DNA from 3 places in the Niveispirillum sp. BGYR6 genome. Region 1 is predicted to be linked to each of the others. Evidence: riboswitches for the same ligand, from Rfam matches in the RefSeq annotation. Region 1 holds a riboswitch; each other region holds the start of a gene.
What was found. Region 1 has a riboswitch for cobalamin ahead of PCJ49_RS07645 (TonB-dependent receptor). Riboswitches for the same ligand answer to the same signal wherever they lie in the genome.

Region 1 (7,323 bases):
CCGCCTGAGCTTCAATGATCGGCGCGGCTGGCACCCGATCGGGGTTGGGGCAACGGCCGAGGAATGTCTGGCCGTCTGGGACCAGCCGCGCCGCCGCGACGCCGCCGCCAGTTAACTGCCTTGCCCCACTTTATACTGTGTCCGGTGACAGCACGTTCAAGGGAATCGGCAAGCGTTCAATCCGCAGGGGCAGCCGGGCGATGACATCGCCATCACCCTGCACCGGCTCCCCCGCCGGCCCGTCGATCTCCACGGCGGTAACAGGCAGGATGCTGACATCCCGACGCTTCGGGATCAGCCCCAGTACCATGGCAGACGCATAGGACAAAGCCGCCAGCCGCCCCGGCCGCTGGAACAGCACCAGTTGAAAACTGGTGGCATCCAGCCGTGCGTCTGGGGCCAGCACGAAGGTGCCGCCATAATAATGCCCGTTGCAGATGATGGCGCTGGCCCCTTCCAGGGCCGTCACCGCCCCATCCGGGCCGGTGGCCCGCACCCGATAATCACAGCGGGGGCCGGCCATGATCTCCCGCAGGGAGCCCAGCGCATAGGCGCCCTTGCCCAGCCGGCGCTTCACCACCGGATCGATACCGGCCACCACACGCGCATCCATGCCCACCCCGGCCATCTGCACGAACAGCCGGCCATTGGCCCGGCCCAACCGGATGGGCCGGGCCGACGCGGTGGCCAGCCAGCGCCCCACCATCCCCGCCTCGGCCGCCATGCCCAGTTCATGCGCCAGCACATTGGCCGTGCCCAGCGGCACAATCCCCAGGGCCGGTAAGGACAGTCCGGCCACCAGCGCCGCCCCAACCATACCGTTGATCACCTCGTTGATGGTGCCATCACCACCCGCCGCCACAATGACGTCAAAACCACCGGAGCGCACGGCCGCCGCCGCCATGCGCTCCGCATCGCCGGCGGCCGTCGTCGCCGACAGCTCGATTCCCGCCCCCGCCCCCCGCGCAGCGGCCAGGGCACGGTCCAGATAGCCCGGCCGCCGTCGCCCCGCCGTGGGATTGAAGATGACCAACAATCGACGTCCTGGCGCAGAAACAGGCAAAGCCGCCCCATTATGACGATCGGATGAATGGATCATGTATTCATCATGACTGTCCGAAGAAGATTTGAATAACATGAGGTTCTTCACCGCTCATATGGTGGTCAATCGCCCGGAGTGCCGATATAGAACCAGCAAGCTGTCGATAGATAGTCTTAAGCCATGACAATAACAATATGTGGATGAGACGGTTTATCGGGGTGGGGGATTGGGGTTGACCGGCCATGGGGGCAGTCATGCTGGGCGACGAAGACGTCAAGCGTTACCGGACGATCTGGCTTTCCGACATTCACCTGGGCACCCGCGGGTGCCAGGCGGAAATGCTGCTGGATTTCCTGAAACATACCGAGTCGGATCGTCTCTATCTGGTCGGCGATATCGTCGATGGCTGGCGGCTGAAGAAAAGCTGGTACTGGCCACAGGCGCATAATGACGTGGTGCAGAAGGTGCTGCGCCGCGCCCGCAAGGGCACCCAGGTGATCCTGGTGCCCGGCAACCATGATGAGGCTTTCCGGGAATTTGTCGGGCTGCAGTTCGGCGGCGTCACCATCCTGGAAGACACCATCCACGAGGCCGCCGACGGCAAGCGCTATCTGGTGATCCATGGCGACCAGTTCGACGCCGTGGTGCGCTATGCCAAGTGGTTGGCCTTTGTCGGCGACAGTGCCTACACCTTCCTGCTGTGGCTGAACACGGCAGTGAACAAGGTTCGCCGCAAGCTGGGTTTCCCCTACTGGTCGCTGTCAGCCTATCTGAAGCACAAGACCAAAAAGGCCGTCGAATTCATTGGCGATTACGAAACCGCGCTGACCGACGAAGCGCGGCGGCGGCAGGTGGATGGCGTCATCTGCGGCCATATCCACCATGCCGAAATGCGCGACATGGACGGTGTTCTCTATGTGAATGATGGGGACTGGGTCGAATCATGTACCGCACTGGTGGAACACATGGACGGGCGGCTGGAAATCCTGCGCTGGGCGGATATTGTCGCCTCCCGCACGGCGATGAAGGCGGCAGCGTGAAGCTGTTGATCGTCACGGATGCCTGGCATCCGCAGGTCAACGGCGTCGTGCGCACCCTGACGACGACGCGGGCCGAACTGGAACGGCTGGGCCATCGGGTGGAGGTGATCTCCCCCGACCGGTTCCGCACCATCCCCATGCCGACATATCCGGAAATCCGCCTCGCCCTGGCCCCCGGCCGGCGGGTGCGGCAGATGATTGAGGCGGCCCAGCCCGACGCCATCCATATCGCCACCGAAGGGCCGCTGGGCTTCGCCGCCCGGCGTTACTGCCTGAAACGCGGCCTGCCCTTTACCACCGCCTATCACACCCGTTTCCCGGAATATGTGCGGGATCGCGCGCCAGTGCCGCTGCGCCTTTCCTATGCCTTTGTGCGGCGGTTCCATTCGCCAGCCCATTCGGTGATGGTGGCCACCGCCAGCATTGAGGCTGATCTGGTGCAGCGCGGCTTCACCAATATTCGCCGATGGTCGCGCGGGGTGGATACCGAGCTGTTCCGCCCGCGCGACAAGAGCCTGTTCGACCATCTGCCCCGCCCCGTCTTCATCTCGGTCGGCCGGGTGGCGGTGGAAAAGAATATTGAGGCGTTCCTGTCGCTGGACCTGCCCGGTTCCAAGGTGGTGGTGGGCGACGGGCCGCAGCGGGCGGAGCTGCAGGCCAAATATCCCGGCGTCATCTTTGTCGGCGCCAAGCATGGTGAGGAGCTGGCCCGGCATTATGCCGCCGCCGATGCCTTCGTCTTCCCCTCGCGCACCGACACGTTCGGGCTGGTGCTGCTGGAGGCGCTGGCCAGCGGCCTGCCGGTGGCGGCCTTCCCCGTGCCCGGCCCGCTGGATGTGATCGGCAGCCATCCGGCCGGTGTGCTGGATACGGATCTGCGCCGCGCCTGCCTGAAGGCGCTGGAAATTGATCCCGCGCTGTGTCGCGACCATGCGCTGACCTTCTCCTGGCAGGCCTGTGCCCGCCAGTTCCTGGCCAACCTGCGCCCCTTCACGCCGGAAGGCTTGGCCGATCAGGCGGCTTGATCGCGATCCGCCTTGGCTCACGCCATCACGGGCCGGCGCGGCATAATCTGCCGTTGCCGGCCCGTTTTGATTCGGTTATGCCTAAAGCCGGTGGCGCTTAACCTTTCATGCCACCAACCATCAACACGCCGGTACCGGGAACACAGTGCGGGTCATCTGACCCAAATCTGCGGCTATCCCTGTAACTGTAAGCGGCGAGCGTGACAGACGGGCGGGGCCGCAACCCCGCAGCCACTGGGCACCCCCTGAAAGGGGCCATGCCTGGGAAGGTGTCTGTCAGGCGATGACCCGCGAGCCAGGAGACCGACCGGCGCTGTGTCGCTCTCTGCTTTGGCTCAGGGGTTGGCCGGGGCACGGGTTCACTCTCGTCTTGAGCGACGACCGAGCGGCGGGGGCCGCATCGGAACGTGCCGACGGGTGCCTGGCAACAGGCGCGTCCGACCGCTGGCGCGCGCCTGTTCGCCTGCCGGCGAGATGCCCCCTGCCCTGTTGCAGTGTCGCCAGACGGGGCTGTCGTCGGGGCTTGGACCCGCGCGGCGAAACAGTGCCGGGAACGCGATCTGTAACAGTTTCGGAACAGTAATTAACTCCCGCGGACGGGAGCGAATGTTACGGCAACTGAATGATCGCGCTCATGCATTGTGGGGAACCAATGACAAATAACCAGGTATCCCGGCTGGCCCTGATGGCCCTGGCCGGTCTCACCACCCTGCCCGCCGCTGCCACCGTGGAGATGGCGCCGACCGAGGAAATCATCGTCACCGGCCGTTCGCTGGAGGAAACGCTGCCCCAGGAACTGGCCGCCTATGGCAGTGATCTTGAAATCATCGGCGAACGGCAGATCAAGGAAGGGGGCTTCCGCGATGTTTCCCAGGCCCTGCAGATGCTGACCCCCGGCCTTTACCTGATGCCGCATTCCGGCCCCTTCTCCTATCTCGATATCTCGCTGCAGGGGTCGCGCACCCAGGATGTGCTGTGGCTGGTGGATGGGGTGCGCATCAATAACCGGCTTTACGGCACCACCACGCCGGCCGACACGCTGCCGGCCAGCATGGTGGAACGGATCGAGGTGCTGAAGGGCGGGCAAAGCCTGTTCTTCGGCACCCAGGCCGCCGCCGGCGCCATCAATGTGGTGACGCGCGGCTTCAGCGACACGCCGGACGGGCAGGCCAATATCGGCTTTGACACGCGCGGCACCTATCATCTGGATGGCTATGTCCGGGGCCGCATTGATGCGCATAAGCTGGTGCTTTACGCCACCAAGGAAAAGGCGGAGGGCTATCGCCCCTATACGGTGATGCAGCCCAGCGCCACCCAGCGCGACCGCGGCTTTGATGTCCGCTCCGCCGGGCTGAAATATGGCACGGAACTGGCCGAAGACCTGTCGCTGGAACTGTCCTATCAGCATACCGACGCCAAGGTGGATTTCGCCACCCCGGCCCGCACCTTGCTGAATTACAATGACCGGGACGAGGAGATTGCCAGCCTGCGGCTGGATTACACGCCGACCGGCATCGCCCAGTTCTTCCTGAAAGGCTATTTCCATGATTGGGATACGAAATACGCCAATATCCAGAACAGCCTGACCGGCGGCCCGCCAGTGGTGATCAACCCGCCCGGCACCTATTGGGGCTATCGGGATTACGGGGTGAACGGGGTGCTGAAACTGGCCCTGCATCGCGGCGTGGATTACCTGCTGGGCTATGATTTCCAGAATTTCCATGGCCGCGATGATGTACTGCTGATCGCTGGCAAAACCGAACAGGTTCATGCCGGCATCCTGCAAATCCGCAGCAATGATGATCTCTCCAGCGATCTGAAGCTGGCGGCCGGCGTCCGCTATAACCACACCGATGCCGCCGACAGCACGGTGTGGAATGTCAGCGGCCGCTATGATTTCAGCGAGGCGCTTTATCTGGAGGGGGTGGGCGGCACCTCCTTCCTGTTGCCCAGTGCTGAACAATTATTCGCGGTTGATCCCTGCTGCGCACGCGGTAACCCGAAGCTGGCCCCCGAGCGCAGCCTGTCCGCTAACCTGTCGCTGGGCGGTGCGCTGGAAACGGCGGGCCGGATCACCTGGCAGGTGACCGGCTTTGCCCGCCGCATCAATAACCTGATCACCGACAGCTACAGCAACCCCGCCTTCCCGGACGGGATTTACATCAATGAAGACCGCAAGGTGCAGGTGCGCGGCGGGGAGTTCCAGGTCGGCTGGCAGCCGGATACGGATTGGCGGCTGGATGCCAGCTATACCCATACCCGCTCCCGCAACCAGGGGTCCGACCAGCAACGCGACCGCATCCCGACGGATTTCGCCAAGGCCGGTATCTCCTATCAACCGGTCGACCGGCTTTTCGGTGCCGATCTGGCGGTAAGCTGGACCGGGGATAGCTGGCAGACAGTCAGCGGCTTTGGTCGGCGTAATTACGGCAACCATGTCGTCACCGATCTGGGGGCCCATCTGTTCCTGGACAGTGAGCGGCGGCACCGGCTGGGGGTACGGCTGGAAAACCTGTTTGATGAAGAATACTCCACCCGGCTGGGCAGTGCGGCGGCCGATGCCGGCGGGCGCTTCCTTTATGGTTATCGCGGGGTGCCGCGCACCCTGCATGTCAATTACGGCGTCCATTTCTGATGCCGGCCAGCCTTGTGCACAAGCGTCGCCCGCCGCCCGCCCATTGGCGGGCGGCGGTGCTGCGCGCCACCGTCTGGGCCCATCGCTGGTTGGGCGTGGGCCTGGGCCTGGTCATGCTGGTCTGGTGCCTGTCCGGCTTTGTCATGATGTATGTCGATTATCCACGGCTGACGGCGGAGGAACGTCGGCTGGGCCTTGCCCCCCTGGACCTGAGCCAGCCGCTGGCCGACCTGTCCGCCAGCCTGCCGGCGGAAACCCCATTGGCCGGCTTCCGCCTGGAAATGCTGGGCGACCGGCCGGTGCTGCGCCTGCAACCCGTCGGCGGGCGCGGCCCCCGGCCAGGGGAACAGATGCGGGCAACACCCCTGCTGCTGGACGCCGTGACCGGCCAGTCGGTGGCCGCGCTGACGGCAGAACAGGTGGTGACACTGGCCAATGATGCCGCCCGGCGCAGCGGCATTGCCGGCAGGGCAGAGGCCGCCGAGCTGATCGAGGCGGACCAATGGACGGTGCAGAATGCCCGGCGCCACCAGCCGCTCTACAAGGTGCCCTTCAATGATGCCGCCGGCAGCGTGCTCTATGTCGCCGGGGCCAGCGGGGAACGGGTGCAGCAGACAACCCGCTGGGAACGGTTCTGGGGCTGGCTGGGGGCGGTGCCGCACTGGCTCTACCCCACCTTGCTACGCCAGCAGCCGGTGCTGTGGACGCAGGTGGTGATCTGGCTGTCGCTGGCCGGCTGTTTCCTCACCCTGGCCGGGATCATCATCGGGCTGGTGCGGCTGCGGCGGCGGGATGGCAGCCTGTCCATCCCCTATCGCGGCCTGTGGCGCTGGCACCATGTCAGCGGGCTGGTGGCCGGGCTGCTCACCCTTTCCTGGGTGGCATCGGGCCTGCTCTCCATGAACCCCTGGGGGCTGCTGGACAGCGAAGCCGGTGGCCAGTGGCGGGGCCGGCTGGCCGGCACGCTGACGGGGGTTGATGCCGCCCATGCCCTGGCGCTGGCCCCCGGTCTGGCCCTGCCCCCCGATACGGTGATGCTGGAGGCGGTGCCGCTGGGCGGACGGCTGCACCTGACGGCGGTGACGCGGGATGGTCTGATCCAGCGCTTCGATGCGGGGGGACGGCCCGCCCCCCTGACGGAAGCAGACATCAGCGATGCCATCACCACCAGCAGCACCCGCATTGCGGAACTGACCCTGCTGAGCGAACCGGACGATTATTATTACGCGCATAAGGGCATTGTCACCCTGCCGGTCTGGCGGGCCATCCTGGCGGATGCGGAGGCAACGCGGCTTTATATTGATGCCGGTTCCGGTGCCTTGCTGCGGGCCTTTGATGCCCCGGCCCGGCAGTTCCGCTGGTGGCAGGATGGGCTGCACCGGTTGGATTTCGCCTGGATGCGGGCGCGTCCCCTGTGGGATCTGCTGGTCATCCCGGCCCTGGCTGCCGTCAGCCTGCTTTGCGCCACCGGCAGTTGGATGGGCCTGCGACGGCTGGGGCTGAAACGCCGCCGCCGTCGCAAGCCCGGCGGGATTCAGCGCACCACGATACTTTCAAACCCGCCATAGATCATGCGTTTGC
Region 2 (7,323 bases), on a different contig from region 1:
CTCATCGGCCATTTCCAGTTCCCGCTGGCGGCGGGGCAGGTCGGCCCGGGCCTTTTCCACGCTGCCGGCACGCTGGAACAGCGCCTCGATCTCCGTCGCCAGTTCGGGTAGGCGGGGGGCCTCCCCGGCGTCGGCCAGCGCCGCCAAGGCCGTTTCCACCTGCTGGGCGGCCTGTTGGCGATGGCGTTCGGCCTGCAGCAATCGGGCCGCCGCCGCGTTCCACAGTTCCGCCAGGGCGGCCGGCAGGTCCGGCCCCTCGCCCAGCTCGCCGCGTTCGGCGGCCAGCGCCTCCAGCCGAGCCAGCAGCGGCCGCACGCGGCGGATACGTTCCAGCCGGCTTTGTGCCCGCTGCGCCTTTTCCAGTTCCGCCTGCAACCCCGCCAGGGCCGCCCGCGCATCGGCCAGCCTTTTCTCTGCCGCTTCCCAGGCCTCTGCCTTGGTGGCCTCGTTTCGCATCCGGGCCGATGCCGCCTGATGCGCGTCCAACGCCTCATAAAGCGGCTTGCTGCCCTGGCGCTTATGCGGGCTGCCCAGCCGGTCGGCATCGGCCATCAGTCCGGCCATCAGATCGGCAATACCGGTCAGCCCGCTGCCGGCCTGGAACAGGGTGCGGGCCAGATCGCCGCCGGCCGCCAGCATCGCCTCTCCCCCCGCACGCAGCCGGGCATGGTCCAGCCCGAACAGGCGTTCAAACTGCACCCGGTCGATGCCGCCCAGCAACGGGGCCAGCGTACCATCACCCAGGGCTGTGCTGCCATCGGCGGCCAGCAGCGTGTTCTGCCGCCCCTTGCGCCGCTTCACCTCCAGCAGGCTGCCATCCGGCTGGCGCAGCACCGCGCCGATGCGCAAGGCATTGTTGCCATGGCGAAAACCCAGCCGCGTGCGTTCCGGCACGCCGAACAGCAGGTCGCAAATGGCCGACAGGGCGGTGGATTTCCCCGCCTCGTTGGCGCCATGCACAATATGCAGCCGCACATCCGCGCCGGAAAAATCCAGCCGATGGTCGGTGAAATGCCCGTAACGCTCCAGGTCCAGCCGGTCGATCCGCATCACGCTTCCCCCGCCAGCCGGTTCAGCAACAGGGATTCGGCATCCGCCAGCACGGCTTCCAGCATCGCCGCCTCATCCTCTCCCGCCAGCCCGGCCGCCTCCAGCGCGCCGGGGGGCAGCCGGTGGCGCAAGGCCGCCAGATCGTCAGCCAGCAGCCCCCGCGCGGCGGGATCGTCGCGCAGTTCGGCAATCGCGGCGGCCAGTTCGGCCAAGGCATCGCCCGCCGCCGCCGGAACCGCCACCGCGTCAGTCGTTTCGATAACGATCCGTTCGATCCAGATATCCCCGCCGGCCCGACTGGCCGCCAGCTCCACCTCTGCCGCCAATCGTTCCGTATCCGATTTTAACCAGCGATGTAGCCCGGTGCGACCGGTCAGGCACAGGCGCACGGCCAGGGTTCGGCCCTCGGCCTCCGTGCTGGCCGCTGTCAATGCTGCCGCCAGGCGGTCGCCCAGGGCGGCCTCATCGGCGCAATCGCTGGCATCCACCACCAGCTTTGCCCAACGCACCTGATCCAGGGCCAGCGCCTCCACCTTGGCGATGCGGCCTTCCTCCACGCTGACCAGCGTGGCCCCTTTCGGCCCGGTTTCATTGGCGTGGCGGCCCTGCAGATTGCCGGGGAAGATGATCCAGGGGTCTTGCGCCAGCACGGCCCGTTCATGCACATGGCCCAGCGCCCAGTAATCATAGCCCTTGCCCATCAGGTCCGCGATGGAGCAGGGGGCATAGGGTGCGTGCGGCGGCCTTCCTTCCAGGGCCGTATGCAGCACGCCGATATTCAGATACCCCGCCACCGGCGGCGGGTAGGAGAGCGCGATATTCTCCGTCACATGCCGGCTGGGGAAGCTGCGGCCATGCAGGGCCACGCGCAGATCATCCAGCCGGATGGTTTCCGCCTTGCGGGCGGAGAATACCCGCACATTGCCGGGCAGGCTCAACTGCTTGGTCATCAGGCTTTCGGCATCATGGTTGCCGCGCAGGATGATGACGGGGATGTTCGCCCGTTCCAGCCGGGCCATCTGGCCGGCGAAGAACAGGCCGGTCATGAAATCGCGCCAATCGCCATCATACAGATCGCCGGCGATGATCAGAAAGGCCACCGGTTCGGCCAATGCTGCATCCACCAGCCGCACCAGCGCCCGCCTTGTCGCCCCCACCAGCTCATCCGCCCGCGCCCCGGCGCGCCCGGCCAGGCCCAGCAGCGGACTGTCGAGATGGATATCAGCGGCGTGAAGAAAGCGCATCGGACCCAACCGGTGATGGACAAGGGGCCCCCTTGCTTAACGGCAAGCAGGCCCCCGGTCCAGTCCCGCTTGGCGTCACCCCTCCCGAATGCGGCGCAGGAAGCCGTGGGTTTCCCCATCCGCCTGGGTGGCGTGCCCACGCACATCGGTGGCGCTGCTCAACGCCATGGCCGCGGCCTCCGTCACCTGCACCACCCTGTCGGCAATACCCTGGATGGCGCGCGAGGCATCATCGGTGCCGCGTGATGCCTCCGTCACATTGCGCGCAATCTCCTGCGTTGCCGCCGTCTGTTCCTCCACGGCACCGGCAATGGCGGTGGAGGTCTCATTAATCGACCGGATGGTGGCGGCAATGCCCTGGATGGCTTTCACGGCTTCGCCGGAACTGCTGCGGATATTGGCCACCAGTTCGGCGATTTCCTCCGTCGCCTTGGCGGTCTGGGTCGCCAGATTCTTCACCTCTGCCGCCACCACGGCAAAGCCCTTGCCGGCCTCTCCCGCGCGCGCCGCCTCAATGGTAGCATTCAGCGCCAACAGGTTGGTCTGGCTGGCAATTTCCGAAATCAGCCCGACCACGGCACCGATGCGGTCGGCGCTCTGGTTCAGGGCGTCCACCGTCTCGGTGGCGGCACCCGCTTCGTCGGCGGCCCGCGCGGCCACGCCGGCCGACATCTGCACCTGATTGCCGATTTCAGCGATGGAGGCGCGCAGTTCTTCTGCCGCCGCCGCCACCGTCTGCACGTTGGAGGCGGCTTCCATCACGGCGGCGGCCCCCAGCGCGGCACTGTGCTGGGTGGCGTTGCAATCGCTGGACATCAGGTTGGATTGGTCGACCAACTGGCCGGCAGCTTCATTCACCTGTCGCAGCAGGGCGCCCACCTCCCGTTCGAACTGGTCGGCCAGGGCCAGCCGGTCGCTGCGCTGACGTTCAGCCATTTCCTCTTCCCGTCGGGTGGCGGCTTCCCGCAGGCGCTCGGCCTCTGCCAACCCATCCCGGAAACCCCGCAATGCCTTGGCCATCTGGCCGATTTCGTCACCATTGCCCTGGCAGGGGATTTCTGATCCCAGATCACCCTTGGCCATGCGGCCCATGGATTGGGTCAGGTTCAGGATAGGGGTGGCCAGTCCGTGGCCCAGCCAGGCGAAGGCTGCCGCCGCCAATCCCACCAGCACCAGCCCGGTCAACACCATCGGCAGCACATTGTCCCATACCGCCTGGGTCACCACGGCGGTGGGTACCGTCACCAGCACGCTCCACTGTTCGGCGGCACCGGCAAAACGGATGGGCAGGGCCACCGCGATACGGTCCACCCCGTCCAGGGTCAGCCGGGCCGTGGCCGGTCGGCCGTTGCCGGCCGCTTCCGCCAGAAGCGGGGCGAGGCCCGGCGTCTCCACCTTGGCGTTCAGCTTGTCGGCCGCCGGATGCACCACCCAATGGTTGTTATGGGCGATCAGCCGCACATCACCCACGCCCATCGGCCGAAAGCTGGCGAACTGCTTTTGCAAGGCGGTCAGTGCCAGATCGGTGGTGGTGATACCCACCGCCTTGCCCTGGCGCCGGATCGGCACGCTGGCCGTCACCATCAGCACATCCTTGCCTTCCACCGGATAGATATAGGGGGCGGTCAGCAGGGTGCGGTTCTGTTCCAGCGGGTCCAGGTACCATTCCTTGATCCCGGCCTCCAGCGTCATCACCAGCACATCAATGCCCACACCCCCACCGCTCTTGCGGAAGAAATAGGGCACGAAGCGCCCCTTGGCATCGGCGCCCGGTGTGCCCAGCTGGCCGGCATCATTGCCATCCAGCCCGTCGGGCTCAAAGGCGATTGTGACGCCGACAATGCCCGGATTGGCATTCACCATCCCCATGGCCTGGGCCGACAACATCTCCCGCGACGGGCGGGCCGAATCCAGCGCCCCTTCCACGAAGCCATTGATCAAATTGGCATTGTGCAGTGCTTGATTGATGATGTCGGCGGCAATCAGCCCATACTGTTGGCTGTTTTCCTGTACCGTCTCTTCCACCCGGTGTTTGGTGTCCTGGTAGGTCAAATATCCTGTGACACCGATCAGGCTGGCCCCCAGCAACAGGCAGACAGCGATGCCTGAAACGACCAGGCGCGCTTTCAGGGATGACTTGAGCAATGTGAGCATCACCATTTCGTCTCCTGCGCACAAGGTGGGAGAAACGGGGTGTTGGATTGTTCCGCATTGCAATATGTCAGCCGATTGTGACGGTCTTTGCATGGAGAGACCAGCCCCAATGCAACGTGTGCGTTTTATCTTTTGGATAGGATGCGTCGGTCGCCGCCTTGCCATGCGCGGCGGTGCGGTGGCTTGATTGCCAAGCATGACCGGCGTATGACGGCCTTATCGATGGTTCCCCCGTAACAGGGGGTGAAAAGGGAACGCGGGCAAGGGCTGGTCACAGCCTGGAGCCGCGGCTGCCCCCGCAACTGTAAGCGGCGAGCGATGCCCATCATGGCCACTGGGAAACTGGGAAGGCCGGGCGGAAGCGACGACCCGCAAGCCAGGAGACCTGCCATCGGCAATGCGTCGCGCGGCCATTGGGCGGGGTGCCCCGGTGGGACGGTTTTCCGTTTCGCGTTGGCGCTTCGGCGGTCCTGACGGGCCGGCTGGGGCGGTTTTCCGGGGCTTAGGCTCCTGTTCCCCGCTTCGCGCCGGTTCAGGCTCCGCCGGACCCAGGTTTTTGCGAAGCGGAGTGAAACCAGAAATGTCGCGTCCCTCTCTTTCCCTTTTCGGCCCGCTGTTGCTGGCTGGTCTTGCCACCCTGCCGGCGGCGGCTCAATCGGCCCCCACCACGGAGCTGGCGGAACTGGTCGTCAGCGCCAACCGTCTGCCCACAGAGGCTTCCCGCGTCGGCGCTTCTGTCGATGTCATTGACCGGGCGGAGATTGATCGCCGCCAGCAGGTGCAGGCCCTGGACCTGCTGAAGCGGCTGCCCGGCGTCTCCATCTCCCGCAATGGCGGCTTTGGGGCCACCTCCACCGTGCGGCTGCGCGGGTCGGAATCCGGCATGGTGAAGGTGCTGGTGGACGGGGTGGAGGTGAACGATGCTGCCAGCACCGGCAACGAATTCGATTTCAACAGCCTGCTGACCGGCGATATCGAGAAGATCGAGGTGCTGAAAGGCCCGCAGAGCGCGCTTTATGGCAATGACGCCATGGGCGGCGTCATCAATATCATCACCCGCCAGGGCAGTGGTGCCCCCCGCGTCACGGCGCTGGCGGAGGCCGGTTCCTATGGCACCTTCCGCCAGCAGGCAGGGATCAGCGGGGCCAGCAACGGCACTTCCTATGCGCTGAACGCCTCCAACCTGCATACCGATGGCTTCTCGCGCACCTTTATCGGGCCGGAGAAGGATGGCAGCGATGCCCGCGCCGTCAGCGGCAAGCTGGCGGTGCAGGCCAATGAGGTGCTGCGCTTCGATGTCAGCGGCGGCTGGTCCTGGCTGGATAGCGATTACGATCCGTTCGGCGCCGATGGTGCCGCCTCCCAGGAAAAGGAAATGTGGCAGGGCCGCGCTGCCGCCGACCTCTCCCTGTTGGATGGCCGCTTCACCAACAATTTTGCCGCCTCCATCGCCAGCACCCAGCGTGATTTCGACGAGCCGACGGGCTGGTACATGAAATCCACCTTCGACAGCCGGCGGGAGGCGCTGGATTACCAGGGCAACCTGCATCTGGGCCGCGATGTCGCCACCTTCGGCCTGTCGGTGGATAGCGAAACCGCCAAGACCACCAATACCACCGCCTTCGGTCTGGAACCCGGCATCGATGACAAGGTGACCACCAAATCGGCCTTCCTGCAATATCAGGCCGAACTGCTGGATAACCTGACCGTCACCGCCGGCGGCCGGGTGGATGATCACGACGCCTTTGGCTCCAAGGCAACCTACCGGCTGACCGGCGCCTATCAGGTACCGCAGAGCGGCACCATCCTGCGCGCGTCTTATGGCACGGCCCACAAGGCACCGACGCTCTATCAGCTTTACGAGCCCAGCTATGGCAATGCCAAGCTGCGGCCGGAGGAAGCCAAGGGCATGGATGCCGGCATTGAACAGCCCTTGCTGGATGGCAAGGTGACGCTAGGGGCCAGCCTGTTCCGCAACCTGTATGACAATCTCATCGGCTTTACCTCGGCCTATGTGAATGTCGCCAAGGCACGGACGCAAGGGGTGGAACTGACCTTCCAGGCCCGTCCGGTGGAAAGCCTGCTGCTGTCCGCCAACTATACCTATCTGGATGCCACCGACCGGGTGACCGGTCGGGATCTGCCGCGCCGGCCGCACCATACCGTCAATGCCAGCATTGACTGGAACGTCACCGATGCGCTGATGCTGGGCACGGCCCTGCGCTATACCGGCAAACAGCTGGATACGGCATCCGCCCGCAGCGCCACGCTGGACAGTTCCACCGTGCTGGATGCCACCGTGCGCTGGCAGGCCTGGGAGCAGGTCAGCCTGTTCGGCCGCATCGATAATGTGCTGGATGCGGATTATCAGGAAGTGCTGAACTATCGTGCGCCCGGCCGCTCGGCCTATGGCGGCGTGCAGGTGCGCTTCTGATGCAGCGGGCGGCCCTGTCTCGGATGGCGGCTGCGGACAAGGGCGGATGTGCGATGAGCCGGCTGGAAGCCACCCAGATCCATCTGTCACGCGGTCCCCGTCCGGTGCTGGCCGGGGTGGATTTCGCCGTTACCGCCGGCCAATGTGTCGGCCTGATCGGCCCCAACGGGGCCGGCAAATCCACCCTGCTGTCGGTGCTGGCCGGGCTGTTGGAGCCATCCGGCGGCCAGGTCAGCCTGGATGGCACGCCCCTGGCCGCCGTGCCAAGGGCCGACCGGGCCCGGCGCATCGGCTATCTGGAACAGGGGGCCGCCTGCCATTGGCCGCTGCGCGTGGATCGGGTGGTGACCCTGGGCCGCCTGCCCCATGCCAGCCCCTGGGGCGGCGAAGGCCCGGCTGACCGCGCCGCCATTGCCCGCGCCATGGACCAGTGCGAGGTGT
Region 3 (7,323 bases), on a different contig from region 1:
AGGCCAGAACCTGCGCCACCTCCTCCCCGCCTGTACGCAAGCCGGCGCTGCCCCACAGGTCCAGCACCAACTGACGCGGCATCTCCCCCTTTTCCTGCAAATGCAGGCGGATCACCGCGTCGGCGGCCTTGCGCGCCAGGGCAAAGGCGGTGGGGGTGGGCAGGGTGCGGGGATCGCTGGTGAACAGGTTGCGCCCGCTGGGCAGCACATCCAGCCGCCCGCGAGCGGGTGCCCCCGCCGGGCCGGGGGGCAGGTGCCGGCCCGCCAGCGCGGTCAACAGCCCGTCGCGTTCGCCCGCCGCACTGGCGATGATCTCAGGTGCGGCCCCCGCCGGGGCTTGGCCATAGATGTGTAGGCCATCCTGCAGCGCCATGTCTTTCAGGTCACAGAGCCAGGCATCGATGCGGCGCAGTGCCTCCCCGCCCTCCTGGCTTTCCAGGCCAAGGGTGGAAAGCAGGCCCTGGGCGCGGGCTTCATCCAGGATCAGGCTGCCCAGCCGGTCGCGCCGGCGCGGGTCCACCCCATCGGCCTGGGCATATTCCTCCACCAGCCGTTCCAGCTCTGCCATCGGGCCGGTCAGCGAGCCTTCCGCCAGCGGCGGGGGCAGGTGGCCGGGGGTGATGGCGGCCAGACGGCGTTTGGCCTGCGCCGCTTCACCGGGATTGGTCAGAATGAAGGGATAGATCACCGGCAGGGCGGATATGGCCAGTTCCGGGAAACAATCCGGCGTCAGCGCCACGGCCTTGCCGGGCAGCCATTCCAGCGTGCCATGCGCCCCCAGATGCAGCAGGGCGTGGGGTGCCTGTGCCTGCATCCAGTGGCAAAAGGCCATCAGCCCATGGCGTGGCGGCAGGCTGACATCATGGTAATCGGCCCGGCGCTGATCAAACCGCCCGCGTTCGGGCGGCAGGGCCAGCCAGTGCGGGCCGCAGGCCAGGGCGCGGAAATGGAAGGCCCCATCGCGGAATATCGGGTCATCCTGCGGCGGCCCCCAGGCTTCCAGCATCCGGCGGGCGGCGTCCGGGTGTGCATCCAGCCATGCCTGATAGGCGGACAGGGGCAGGTGGGCGGCGGCATCCCCCTGGATGATGCCATCCAACAGGGCGCGGTCCGTTGCCGGCAGCGGCCCGGCCTGCCAGCCGGCGCCGTGCAACAGGTTGATGATGGCGCGCAGGCTGGCCGGCACATCCAGCCCCACGGCATAAGCCTCCCGCCCCGCCGCCCCCGGATAATCGGGCAACAGGATCACCAGACGGCGCTGAACTGCCGGGGTGTGGCGCAGGCGCAGCCGGGCCAGCACCCGTTCCACCACCTGATCCAGCAAGGCCGGTTCCGGGCGGGAGAGCGCCACGGCGGTGGCATCATCGGCCTGTTTGAAGGCAATCGCCCCGCTTAGCACCCGGCCATCAATTTCCGGCAGCACCACATGCATGGCAAGGTCCGATGCGCCCAGGCCCCGATCCGATGCCGCCCAGGCATCACGCAGGGTGGTGGCATTGACCAGATGTAACAAGGGCGCATCGCCAAAGGGCAGGTCGCCGCCACCGCCAAACGCCGTCAGCGTCAATACCAGATCGACCGGGCCAATGTTGTGGGCGGCCAGGGCGTCGGCCACCCCCGGCACCTTCAGCCCTGGCAGGTGGAAGGCATGGACCGCCACCCCCGCCCCCGCCAGCCTTTCGATCAGCATATCCGCCGGGGCGGTATCCCCAGCCAGCACCTGGGAGCGGTAGAGCAATACCACCACCCGCCCCGCCGACCCGTCGCCGGCCATGGCATAGGGGGCAACCAGCGGGGCGGCCACGGCAGCGGGAATATCCTTCCCGCCATCCAGCAGGCTGCCCATCCCCCGCACCAACCCGTCGGCATTGGCCATGCCACCGGCGCGGAACAGGGCCAGCAGGCGGGACAAAGCGGGGCCGGGCAGGGTGGACAGGTCCGCCAGCCGTGGATCGTCCCGATCCTCCCCCGGCAGCAGGGCCAGTTGGATGCCATGGCGCTGGCAGCGCTGGGCCAGACTTTCAGCACCATAGCGCCACCAGTCCAGCCCGCCCAGCACCCGCACCACGATCAGTTTGGCATGGCGGGCCGTGCGGTCCAGCCACAAATCCACTGACATCGGGTGCGCCAGCACGCGCAGATTGACCAGCCCCAGGCCCCAGCCCACACTAGCGGCGGCATGGGCCGCCCCCAGTGATTGCAGGTCGCTGTCGGAAAAACTGGCCACCAGCACGTCGGCCACCGGCTGGGCAATATCGACGGCTGCCGATTGCTCATCCAGAAGGGCGCTGCTGGTGGCCAGAAGATGCATGGTGGATCAGCCGGCCAGAAGGGCGGCCACGGCAGCGCGGTCAAACCCGTGCAGCCCGATGGCGACCAGTTTGCCCTGCCGTTCCTCAAACTTCTCCCACAGCCGGTCATAATATTGGTTCACCCGGCCCCCCACCGCCTGCACGGCCAGCCGCATCGGCTTGCCGGCCACGGCGACATGGCCCTTCACCCGCAGAATGCCATGGTCACGGGCCAGCGCCTCAATCCGGGCGGTCAGAGCGGCGGCATCGGCCAGCGGCGGCACGGGCACGACCACGCTGTCGAAATCATCATGATCATGGTCTTCTTCCGCGTCATGATGGGTGCGGCGGTTTTCGATATCCTGCTCCGTCGCCAGCCCCAGGCCCAGCAGCAGGTCAGGCGAAACCCTTCCTTCCACGGCAGGGATGATGCCGACACCGCGCGGCAGGGCGCGTTCCACGGCGGCACGGGCGCGGGCCTGGCCCGCCGCGTCCAGCAAATCATCCTTGGTCAGCACCACCAGATCGGCACAGGCAATCTGGTCGCCAAACACCTCTTCCAGCGGGTTGTCATGGTCCAGCGCCGGGTCGGCGGCGCGCTGGCTTTCCAGGGCGGCCAGATCGCCGGCCACCTGACCATCGGCCAGGGCAGCACCATCCACCACGGCCACCACGGCATCCACCGTCACCCTGCCCTTGATCGCCGGCCAGTTGAAGGCCTGCACCAGCGGTTTGGGCAGGGCCAGACCGCTGGTTTCAATCAGGATATGCTCGACCGCCGGCTGGCGGGACAGCAGCACATCCAGCGTGGGCGCAAAATCATCGGCCACGGTGCAGCACAGGCAGCCATTGGCCAGTTCGACGATATTTTCATCCGGGCAGGTCTCATCCCCACAGCCCTTCAACAGCGCACCATCCACGCCGACATCGCCGAATTCATTGACGATCACCGCCAGCCGCCGCCCGCCGGCATTGCCCAGCAGGTGGCGCACCAGGGTGGTTTTGCCGGCACCCAGAAAGCCGGTGATGATGGTGCAGGGCACCTTGTTGAGATTGCTCATGGTTTTGGACTTTCAACCGGCAGCGATGGGGGCGGGGAAGGCGGGCAGGCGGGCGATCAGCCCCTTTTTCAGGGCGGGCGGACGGGTGCGCCAGGGCAGCAACCCATCCTGCGATTCCGCCAGCAGCCGGGCGGCGGCCAGCAGGTCGGCGGGGCCGCTGGCCGGGTCAATCTCCCCGAACAGATATTGCCAGCGCCCGGCACATTGCAGCGCGGCCGACGGGCCACGGTTGCAGTTGCCCAGGCAATCCACCACCTGCACCGCCACGTCATTGGGCTGGCTGTCGCACAGGCCGCGCGCCAGCACGGCCCCCGGTCGTTGGTCGGGGGCCAAGTCCGGCGGCGCATCAGGCCCCCGGCAGGAACGGCAGACGGACACCACGGGCCGAACCGGCCCGGCATCTGCTGCAATCATCATCTGGTCGGTCATCTTCCCCGTATCCGGCCGTTCTTTCCAGGGATGCCGGACAGGGAAGCACCGCGATCAAGGCGGCTCCATCGGCGCAGGCAGAAAGCTGGCCGACCGGCACCGGGGCACCCCGCCCGAAACCGTCCCTGACGCGCGGCAGGTCTCCTGGCTCATGGGTCATCACCTGTTCCGCCTTCCCGGTTCCGGTAAAGAACCAGTGGCCTGGATGAAACAGGCTCGCCACACACAGTTGCGGGGGCAGCCACGGTCGCCGATGTGCCCGTCCCGCTTATCGGATTGGGCAAAACATCAGGTCCGTGTTCCCTTTTAACGCCGACCGGGTTGCACAGGCCCGGCCGACGACCGGCGCAATTGGCAATAGACCGGATGGCAGAGGCGCTTGTCAATCATCCCGGCTTGGCCCCATAGTGGCGGCGCATTCCAACGGTTGCCGGATTCAATACCGGCATGAAAAGGGAACGCGGTCGGCCGGACCCCATCCGGTTACAAGCCGCGGCTGCCCCCGCAACTGTGTGCGGCGAGCGTTCGGTCCATTCAGGCCACTGGTTTTCATGCTTGAAAACCGGGAAGGCGGACCTGACGCGCCATCAGCCGCAAGCCAGGAGACCTGCCGCTGGAACCATAGCCGCAACCGTCCTCGGAGGGAGGACGTAAGAGGAGGAAGTATGTCGTTTCAATTCCGCTGCACCGCTGGCTGCGGTGCCGCCCTGGCGGCCAGCCTGATCGCCACGCTGCCGGCCCATGCCCATCACATGATGGATGGCAAGCTGCCGGCCACCTTCATGCAGGGGCTGCTGTCCGGCCTGGGCCATCCGGTGATCGGGCTGGACCATCTGGCCTTCACCCTGGCCGCCGGTCTGGCCGTGGCCGCCGCCGGCCTGCCGCTGCTGCTGCCGGTGCTGTTCGTTGCGATCTCCTGCATTGGCGTGGGGCTGCATGTGGCGGGTGTCAACCTGCCGGCATCCGAACTGCTGGTGGCGCTGTCGGTGCTGACGGCCGGCAGTGTGATTGCCAGCGGGCGCAAGCTGCCGGTCGCATTCTGGGCCGCCTTGTTCGCCTTTGCCGGCCTGTTCCATGGCTATGCCTATGGCGAGTCGATCTATGGTGCGGAGGCGACGCCGATTGCGTCATATCTGCTGGGTCTCGCGGTGATTCAGTCCCTCATTGCCGTGGGGGCGGCGCTGGCCCTGCGCAACCGCGCCTGGATCGCCGGCCTGTTCCCGCGTTTGGCGGGCGGTTTGGTGGCCCTGGTCGGGCTGGCGGTGCTGGCGACGCAGGTTTGAAAAACTGTTCCAGTATTTTGTGTGTCAGCGCTTCCTCCCCGTCATCCCGGCGAAAGCCGGGACCTAGGGCCACAAGATCGACGTCAACGCCTGTTGATTGATCCGGCTGAAAGGTGGGGCGCGTTGCCCCTGGGTCCCGGCTTGCGCCGGGATGACGGGGAAGGGGTGAACGGATATGTCACTCAAGGCCGGGCCGCTCCCATAGCGCCCGGCCTTTTCTGTCGCATTGTTTTGTTATGTTATAATGTATAAATCGAAGCGAGTTTACCCACGGCAAGGCGGGAGAGCGGTGGCCATGGCCGATGCCCTGATCGAAATTGACAATCTGCGCCATTCCATTGGCGGGCGGGATATCCTGTCTGTTCCGGCGCTGCATCTGGCCAAGGGGCAGCATGGTCTGCTGCTGGGCCCCAGCGGCAGCGGCAAGACCACGCTGCTGAACCTGCTGGCGGGGCTGTTGCCGGTGATGGCGGGCAGTTTCAAGCTGCTGGGCCAGGATATGCGCCAGTTGGGCCCCGCGGGGCTGGATCGGTTACGGGCCCAGCATATCGGCATCGTTTTCCAGCAACTTCATTTGATCGAGGCGGTGACCATCGCCGACAATCTGCGGCTGGCCCAGACGCTGGCCGGTCATGCGGTGGATGAGGCGGTGATCAAGGAACTGCTCTCCCGCGTCGGGCTGGGGGACCGGGCCAAGGCCCGCCCGTCCGACCTGTCGCAGGGGGAACGCCAGCGGGTGGCGGTGGCCCGCGCCCTGGTAAACCGCCCGGCCCTGCTGCTGGCGGACGAGCCGACCAGCGCGCTGGATGATGAGAATTGCGCCGCCGCCCTGGACCTGCTGTTGCAGCAGGCCGATCTGAGCGGTGCCACCCTGCTGATCGCCACGCATGACCAGCGGTTGACGGTGCGGGTGCCGGTGGCCCTGCGCCTGACCAAGCCGGAAGGGATGGCAGCATGAACATGCTCACCCTCAGCCTGGCCTATCTGCGCCAGCGGGCGCTGACCAGCCTGTTGAACCTGCTGCTGCTGGCCCTGGGTGTGGCCACCATCAGCTTTCTGTTGATGCTGGACCGGCGGATCGAGGATCGGTTGGCCCGCGATGTCGCCGGTTTCGACATGGTGGTGGGGGCCAAGGGCAGCCCGCTGCAACTGGTGATGTCCGCCCTGCTGCATATCGATACGCCGACGGGCAATGTGCCGCTGTCGGCGCTGGACACCCTGCGTGCCAACCGGCTGGTGCGCGAAGTGGTGCCGGTGGCGCTGGGCGATAATTACCAGGGCTATCGCATCGTCGGCACGGAACCCGCCTATATCGACCATTATGGCGGCAAGCTGGCCCAGGGTCAGCTCTTCGCCCAGCCGATGGAAGCCGTGCTGGGGGCCACGGCGGCGGCCACAGCCGGCCTGAAAATTGGCGACAGCTTTGCCGGCAGCCACGGCCTGACGGCGGGTGGGGAGGTGCATTCCTTTGCCCCCTACAAGGTGGTGGGCATTCTGGCCCCCACCGGCAGTGTGCTGGACCGGCTGGTGCTGACCCCGGTGGCCAGTGTCTGGGCCGTGCATGAGCATCACCACCATCATCATCATGATGGCGATGATCATGACGAGGATGGGGACGCCGATGGCGATCATGACCATGATCACGACCATGCCATGGCCGGGGCGGATCATGATGAAGACCACGACCATGATCATGATGCCAAGGAAGAGCCGGGCCATGAGCCGCACCGGGAGGTGACGGCCCTGCTGGTGCGCTATGCCACGCCGCTGGCCGCCGCCCGCCTGCCGCGGGAGATCAATACCGGCACCGACATGCAGGCGGCCAGCCCGGCGACGGAGATGCTGCGCCTGCGCTCCCTGCTGGGGATCGGGGTGGATACGATGAAGCTGTTTGGCGGGGTGCTGGTGCTGGCGGCTGCCCTTGGCACCTTCATCGCCCTTGCCAATTCGTTGCAGGAACGCCGATATGATCTGGCGATCATGCGCACGCTGGGGGCCACCCGGTCGCGCATCCTGGGCCAGATATTGACAGAGGCATTGCTGGTTGGCGGGGCAGGGGCTTTACTGGGCTTCGGGCTTGCCCATCTGGGGATGGTGCTGATGGGTCGCTTCTCCGCCCAGGCGCGTGACCTGGGGCTGGCGGTGCCGTCGATGGGGCTGGTCGATCTCTGGCCGCTGGCTTTGGCGCTGGGCACGGCGCTGCTGGCGGCGTTGCTGCCGGCAATCCGGGCCTATCGCGGGGATGTGGCGCGCATGTTG

Region 2: it holds a riboswitch for cobalamin, as region 1 does, so the genes downstream of both, PCJ49_RS14350 (TonB-dependent receptor) here and PCJ49_RS07645 (TonB-dependent receptor) in region 1, are expected to answer to the same signal.
Region 3: it holds a riboswitch for cobalamin, as region 1 does, so the genes downstream of both, PCJ49_RS01300 (DUF1636 domain-containing protein) here and PCJ49_RS07645 (TonB-dependent receptor) in region 1, are expected to answer to the same signal.

The regions. Positions count from the first base shown of each region.
Region 1 covers NZ_JANLNL010000002.1:780,070-787,392, forward strand. Annotated here, with positions in the region: gene PCJ49_RS07625 (hypothetical protein) at 1-115, shown strand, start outside; gene PCJ49_RS07630 (YegS/Rv2252/BmrU family lipid kinase) at 131-1,033, opposite strand; gene PCJ49_RS07635 (UDP-2,3-diacylglucosamine diphosphatase) at 1,297-2,082, shown strand; gene PCJ49_RS07640 (glycosyltransferase family 1 protein) at 2,079-3,107, shown strand; cobalamin riboswitch at 3,179-3,434, shown strand; gene PCJ49_RS07645 (TonB-dependent receptor) at 3,760-5,742, shown strand; gene PCJ49_RS07650 (PepSY domain-containing protein) at 5,742-7,310, shown strand; gene PCJ49_RS07655 (DUF1428 family protein) at 7,277-7,323, opposite strand, start outside.
Region 2 covers NZ_JANLNL010000006.1:73,987-81,309, forward strand. Annotated here, with positions in the region: gene PCJ49_RS14335 (YhaN family protein) at 1-1,050, opposite strand, end outside; gene PCJ49_RS14340 (DNA repair exonuclease) at 1,050-2,294, opposite strand; gene PCJ49_RS14345 (methyl-accepting chemotaxis protein) at 2,370-4,448, opposite strand; cobalamin riboswitch at 4,655-4,856, shown strand; gene PCJ49_RS14350 (TonB-dependent receptor) at 5,029-6,882, shown strand; gene PCJ49_RS14355 (ABC transporter ATP-binding protein) at 6,936-7,323, shown strand, end outside.
Region 3 covers NZ_JANLNL010000001.1:303,784-311,106, forward strand. Annotated here, with positions in the region: gene cobN (cobaltochelatase subunit CobN) at 1-2,311, opposite strand, end outside; gene cobW (cobalamin biosynthesis protein CobW) at 2,318-3,352, opposite strand; gene PCJ49_RS01300 (DUF1636 domain-containing protein) at 3,365-3,781, opposite strand; cobalamin riboswitch at 3,898-4,143, opposite strand; cobalamin riboswitch at 4,189-4,411, shown strand; gene PCJ49_RS01305 (HupE/UreJ family protein) at 4,447-5,064, shown strand; gene PCJ49_RS01310 (ATP-binding cassette domain-containing protein) at 5,360-6,022, shown strand; gene PCJ49_RS01315 (ABC transporter permease) at 6,019-7,323, shown strand, end outside.